3 regions of the Paenibacillus sanfengchensis genome follow, and region 3 is predicted to be linked to each of the others. Evidence: predicted binding sites of a transcription regulator. Region 3 holds the regulator's gene; each other region holds the start of a gene.
What was found. The regulator Rex, encoded in region 3, represses fermentation and respiration genes when NADH is low (regulators of the CRP and FNR family bind a similar motif). The targets are predictions, from matches to a motif close to TTGTGAAATATTTCACAA.
Positions count from the first base shown of each region.

Region 1: a site for Rex is predicted at 821-838, ahead of V4U84_RS06330 (DUF2249 domain-containing protein). Genes of this name have one in related genera too.
Region 2: a site for Rex is predicted at 908-925, ahead of adhE (bifunctional acetaldehyde-CoA/alcohol dehydrogenase). Genes of this name have one in related genera too.

Region 1 covers NZ_JBAGJC010000003.1:7,813-10,085, reverse strand. The annotation lists gene V4U84_RS06340 (M56 family metallopeptidase) at 1-84, shown strand, start outside; gene V4U84_RS06335 (hypothetical protein) at 155-493, opposite strand; gene V4U84_RS06330 (DUF2249 domain-containing protein) at 511-750, opposite strand; gene V4U84_RS06325 (DRTGG domain-containing protein) at 1,075-2,273, shown strand, end outside.
Region 2 covers NZ_JBAGJC010000005.1:20,198-22,470, forward strand. The annotation lists gene adhE (bifunctional acetaldehyde-CoA/alcohol dehydrogenase) at 1-862, opposite strand, end outside; gene V4U84_RS11975 (Crp/Fnr family transcriptional regulator) at 1,299-2,015, shown strand; gene V4U84_RS11980 (hypothetical protein) at 2,082-2,273, opposite strand, start outside.
Region 3 covers NZ_JBAGJC010000004.1:156,521-158,793, reverse strand. The annotation lists gene V4U84_RS09965 (amidohydrolase) at 1-722, opposite strand, end outside; gene V4U84_RS09960 (redox-sensing transcriptional repressor Rex) at 700-1,362, opposite strand; gene dinG (ATP-dependent DNA helicase DinG) at 1,398-2,273, opposite strand, start outside.

The DNA.
Region 1 (2,273 bases), on a different contig from region 3:
AGTTACACGTACACGAGCGGTAATGGAAAGGCGCAAGTCGATGTGACAATAAGCGGTTCCGCATTCTCGGTCGCTGATAACTAAAAATCGGCCGGACCCTCGCTCACCTTGAAGGTGCGTTGAAGGGTCCGGCCGATTTGGAATTCGGGCTTGCTTACGCCTCGGCAGCCAAAGCGCTGGACAGGCGTGCCATTCCGCTGAGCCCCTTCATACCTCCATAGAGGGTATAGAAGAATGAATCGGGGGCATCCAGCGAGAAGGAGAGATACTGCTTCGGATCGATGCCGAGCATTTTTTCGAATAAAGCCGCCGTGTCGTAGGCGTAGAAACAGAAGTAGGTGTATTCAAACTCCGGCATTTTCTCGGCAATCATCAAGATTTCAGCGGCATAACGCTCCGGATCGTTTTCGGCCTCGGCAATCATGGCGAGTGCGTCTTCAAGGCCTACCTTGATTTTTAGGGTCTTCTCATCGAGGACCTCAATCGTGGCCAATGGGATCTCCTCCTCGGTTATTCCGTTTTCCCGATTTTTACACGAAAAGTGTCCGGGCCTTGCTCCAGATAGTCCCAGGTAAAGCGTCCGGGATGCATCGCTTCGAATTGAAAGCGCAGCGGCACGGGATCGTGATCATTGATAAGCAGCATCGCTTCTCCAGGCTCCAGGCTGTTGAAGGCGGCAAAAATCGTTTTATGCTTTAATTGCGGCGGGTACTCCGTAGCGTTGACGGTGGTTTTAAAGGTTTGGCTCATAAGTTTGGTCCTCCTGTTTATTTAAATATTGAAGCATTTGCGATCATTATATCAACCGGTCATCATGGCATTGTGATACAAATCACATATTGGCGCAACGCAAAATGTTTCTGCATAAGGCTTCGGTATTCCGTCAAAGTCCGAGTGATTCGCCTCACGTTCATTCCGGAACAGGGCAAAATTTCAGGAAATGGCGAAATGAAGCGATCGAGTGTTTAGCGGATCTTCCGGCGAAATTTGCTCACGGAATGTCCGCTTTTTTTTGCGTTGATATGGTGTATAATAGATACAGAATAGTACAGATTGAGATTGGGGGTGTAACAGTTGCAGGGGCATGAAGAAAGTGTAACGAAGCACGAGCAGCTGCTACAGCATATCGAGAGTCTCAAAATCGGAACCAAAATATCGGTGCGCAAGCTGGCGAAAGGAATGGGAGTCAGCGAAGGAACCGCCTACCGTGCGGTAAAGGAAGCGGAAAATCTCGGAATCGTTATTACGAAGGAGCGGATCGGGACCGTTCGCGTGGAGAAGAAGCCGCGGAATATTACCGATCAACTGACGTTCGGGGACGTCGTCGATATCGTCGAGGGACATGTGCTTGGCGGAGCCGACGGTCTGGATAAAAACCTGCATAAATACGTGATCGGCGCGATGAAGATCGATGCCATGGCCCGCTATATCGATGCGGGAAGCCTTTTGATCGTGGGGAACCGGGAGGATGCCCATTCGCTCGCTTTGGAGCAAGGGGCGGGCGTGCTGATTACCGGCGGCTTCGGAACGAGCCGGGAAGTCAAAAGTCTGGCCGACCGCTTATCGCTGCCGATCATTTCCTCGCGGCACGATACGTTTACGGTAGCCTCGATGATCAACCGGGCGATCTTCGACCGCTTGATCAAGAAGAAGATTATGCTTGTGGAAGATATCGTCGTGCGCAAGCCGAGAGTCAACATGTTGAAGGTGACCAGCAACATCTCCGATTTCGATCAGCTGTCGATCGAGACCGGGGCGCAGCATTTTCCGGTGGTGGACGAATGGAACCGGGTGATCGGCATCGTCAGCCGCAAGGATGTGGAAGATCTCAGCGGGGATCAGAGCATTGAAAAGTGTCTGACACGGCATCCGATTACGGTCGGGCTGCAAACGTCGCTCGCTTCGGCGGCCCAGATCATGGTGTGGGAAGGGATCGACTTTCTGCCCGTCGTCGACCGCAACCGGAAGCTGATTTCTTCGGTGACGCGGCGGGAAGTGCTGCAGGCGATGCGGGACGCCCGGAATCAGCCGCAGCTCGGTGAAACGTTTGAGCATCTCATGTGGAACGGATTCGCGGAGGAGCGGGACGAGAACGGCCGGTTGTTTTTTCACGGCATGATTACGCCGCAAATGGCTACCGACCTCGGGACGATTTCCCATGGGGTGCTGACTTCGCTGATGACCCAGGCCGGCTTGAACGCGGCGAAGGATGCGAGCGGGGCGGACTACGTGGTGGACAACCTGACGACTTACTTCGTGCGTCCGGTGCAGAT
Region 2 (2,273 bases), on a different contig from region 3:
CGTCTTTATTTACGAAATAGCAGCCATTGGCAATCATTTTCTTCTTCACTTGGTCAAAAATCGGTTCTTCTATAATAACCGCTTGCTCGGATGCGCAAATCATGCCATTGTCGAACGTTTTCGACAGAATCAGGTCATTCACCGCTTGATCCAGGTTTGCGCTCTTCTCAATGAAGCAAGGCACGTTACCAGGACCTACGCCGAGAGCCGGTTTCCCGCAGCTGTATGCGGCCTTCACCATCGCCGAACCGCCTGTAGCCAAGATGCAGGCCACATCAGGATGATTCATCAACGCGTTCGTACGATCCATCGAAGGGTTCTCGATCCATTGAATACAATCGGCCGGAGCTCCGTGCTTGATTGCGGCCTCGAGCAAGATCTTCGCCGCTTCCGCGCTACACTTCTGAGCGGATGGATGGAAGCCGAAGATGATCGGGTTACGTGTCTTGATGGCGATCAACGATTTGAAAATCGTGGTGGACGTTGGGTTCGTTACCGGAGTAATCCCCATGATGATGCCCACCGGTTCGGCGATTTTCTGGAAGCTGTCGAATTGGTTGTCTTCAATAACACCTACCGTTTTGTCGTATTTGATGCTGTGGTAAATGTATTCGGTCGCGAACATGTTCTTGATGATCTTGTCTTCATAAACGCCGCGTCCGGTCTCCTCAACGGCCATCTTCGCCAGATACATATGCTTGTCGAGTCCGGCCAAGGCCATCGCTTGTACGATTTTGTCAATTTGCTCTTGATCCATGCTCATGAACGCTTCGGATGCTTTCTTTGCCTTGTCGATCAAAGTTTGGGTGTACTGCTGTGCGTCTGGGGCTGCTTTCGTCGTCGCATCATTCTTAACGGCCATTTCTCTCATCCTCCTAAGTGGGGTTATGGATAAACCTTTTATATATTGTGAATAATTTCACTTTCTGGTTTATCCTTGTGAAGCCTTGCGCTTCTCTTGATGGTTAAAGCATACCACATCCGCTTAAGTTTGTATAGTGAATTTTTTCACGTAGTTTAAAACAATTGCTTTTATTTCATCTTGGTGTTTGTTTTTTCACAATTCGTTTTCATATCTTCCTTACATCACGGGTTTATTCTCCGTCTTGGTTGCCGGCATTTCAATGTATCATGAATCACATGGTTAGTGAAATAAATCAACTTCAAAAAGTGAAAATAGTCACAATGTTGAAATTTCGACACTTTTTCAGTCTTTACAGGCCACTCAAATACGAAGAAACGTTATATAATTAATTTAAATTTTCAGATAAATTTAGGAGTGCAAAGGGGAAATTAAAATGAGTGAAATGGTGAGCGCCACACAACCCCGCGGCAATACTAGCTGCTTTACGGAGCAAAACTTTAACCGGCTACTTGTTACGATGAAAGATAAGACGTATCCCGAAGGAACCCATCTTTTCTGGGAGGGCGACTTTTCCGATAAACTGTTCTATGTTAAGCGTGGCCGGATCAAATTGACTAAATCCACCGACGAAGGCAAAGAGTTGATTCTATACATGTACGGTCGCGGCGATATGGTCGGCCAGGCCGATCCCTTCTTCAGCACCAAGCACAGCTTCACCGCCGAGGTGATCGAGGATAGCGAAATCGGCGTCATCGAGCAGAAGGACCTTGAAATTATGATTTGCCAACACTGCGATTTCGCCATTGACTTCATGAAATGGATGGGTATCCACCACCGCCTGACGCAGACCAAATTCCGCGACCTGATGATGTACGGCAAACCGGGCGCCCTCTGCTCAACCCTGATCCGTCTGAGCAACACGTACGGCGAACAGCATGGCGACAACATCCTTATCAACAAGAAGATTACGCACACCGACCTGTCCAACATGATCGGCGCTACCCGGGAGAGCGTAAACCGGATGCTGAGCGATCTGCGAAAGAAGGACGCGCTGGAATACGAGAACGGCATGATTGTGATCAAGGATTTGGTCATGTTGCAGGATATTTGCCATTGTGAACTATGTCCGAATGAGATTTGCCGCATCTGATTGGACTTCGAAAACAGCCTGGGAGAGATCCCGGGCTGTACGCTGCAGCGTCATCCATTTGAAACCTCAGTTGCTATATGTTTTCAACCAGTCATGCTGCCATTCCTGGAAAGGCTTAAGCTGAATTTCCTCCAGCGTTTTTCCCTCTAGAGACCAATAACCACCCATTAATTCTTCTCCGGATGGATTTGATGTTCCCCCAAAGGGCTTCCCGTCGACTACGTAAACATAAACCTCAACTTTCCCTTGTGCCAGTGG
Region 3 (2,273 bases):
ATCCCGAGATTCAGCAGGTGCTGAACCGGGCGGACGCCGTAATCGGCTACATTTTGCTCCACCTCGGCTCTCGTCTCCGACATGTGCGTGTGCATCGGCAAATCCAGCTCATGTGCCGCCTGTACAATTTTCTCAATGTAATCCGGAGGGCAAGTATATGGAGAGTGCGGCGAAATCATGGTGGTGATTCGTCCGTCCGCCTTGCCGTGCCAATCGCGCGCAAAGCTCACCGCTTCGTTCAGCTTGCTTTGCTGCACCTCAGGAGGACAGAGCCCGATTACGCCGCGAGTCAATACGGCGCGGATTCCCGATTGATCCACGACGGAAGCTACCTGTTCCATATGGTCGTACATATCCAAAAAGGTGGTCGTTCCGCCCTTTAGCATCTCCAGCACGGACAAGGCCGTTCCCCAATATACATCCTCGCCGGTAAACTTCGCTTCCATCGGCCACATTTTCTCCTGCAGCCACTCCTGAAGCACCATGTCGTCTCCATAGCCGCGCAAGAGCGACATCGCCGCATGACCATGCGTATTGATCAACCCGGGGAGAAACAACAGCCCCTTGCCGTCAAACGTTTCGGCCCCTTCCACGCCTTGCGGGCGCTCCGTTCCGACGTATGTGATCCGGTCTCCTTCGACCAGCATATAGCCCCGGATGATCGGGGTTTTCTGATCCGGCACCGCGAAGGTACCGTCTTTAATCAGCCATTTTCGCGTCATGTTCCGTATGTTCCTTTCCGCCATCCAGATAATAAGCCAAACTCATCAAATCGGTTGTGAAATCCGCCGCATGCACGCGCACTTCCGAAGGCACCTTAAGGATGGTTGGCGCAAAATTCAAAATCGCTCCGATTCCCGCAGCCACCAATTGATCGGCAACCCGCTGCGCTTCCACATCGGGTACGGTGATGATCCCGATGCGGATGTTGCTGCTCCGCACCGTATCCACCAGCTCCTCGATCGGCTGAATCGTAATATGGTTGATCTGCGTCCCGATTTTGTGGGGGGATGCGTCAAAGACCGCTACAATTTTCATATTATCTTTCACATACGCGTTATAATTGGACAACGCGTGGCCAAGATTACCGGCCCCGATCAAAGCTACATTAATTTGCTGATCCAGGTTCAGAATTTGGCGAATTTTCTCGATCAGATACGTTACGTCGTAGCCGATTCCCTTGCGCCCGAAATCTCCGAAGTAAGCCAGGTCTTTACGGATTTGCGCCGGATTCAAATCCAGCTTCTGCCCAAGTTCCTGCGAAGAGACCGTAGGCACCTCCCGGCGGCTGAGTTCATTGAGAAAGCGCAGGTACACCGGCAGGCGGCGAACCACTGCATCCGAAATTTTTTCCGATTTCATCAAATTTCCCCCTACTTACACGATTTGAGGAACACTTACGATTCCCCGGCGTTTAACCATTCCGAAATTCGAGGCACCATCTGCTCCAACGGCATATGCTCCATTTTCGGTCCGGGCAAAGAATACAAGAAGTATTTACCGTAATAGGATTCCAAGATCCGAGTATCATAAACCACCACGATCCCGCGGTCCTGCGAGGACCGGACCAGTCTGCCGAAACCCTGTTTAAAGCGGATAACGGCTTGGGGAACGGACAGTTTCATGAACGGGTTCTTCTTCTCTTGCTGCAGCCTCTCGCTTTTCGCCTCCACCAGCGGATGGTTCGGAGGCTGGAACGGCAGGCGAACGATTGCCAGGCTCGTCAAGGCCTCGCCGGGAATGTCAACGCCTTCCCAGAAACTGCTCGTGCCAAGCAGAACTGAGGCTTGCTGTCCTTGAAACCGGCGGGTCAGCTTCGTTCGGCTTCCGCTGTCCATCCCCTGCCCGATTACGGTGATCCCCTGTCCGGCAAGCAGCTCCTTCAGCGGATCATACACCTGCCGCAGCATCCGGTATGACGTGAACAGGACCAGCATTCTCCCGTGGGTGGCGATCGCCGTATCGGCCAAGGACCGAACGAGCGTAGAGACAAAATGGTCGTCTCCGACACTGCCTTTCACGCTCGGGAAATCCCGCGGAATGACAAGTAAGGCCTGTTCCCGGTAATTAAACGGGGACGGAAGCATAGAGGTGTTGAGCCGCTCCTGCTCCGCCGCTTCGGTCAGCCCCAATTGATCGATCATGTACTGGAAGGACTTGTCGACCGAGAGGGTCGCCGAAGTCATCACTACACTTTTCTTCTTGTTGAAGAAAAATTCCTTCAATTGGGTGCTCACATCGATCGGCACCGCAAAGATTTGCAGCGATTTGCT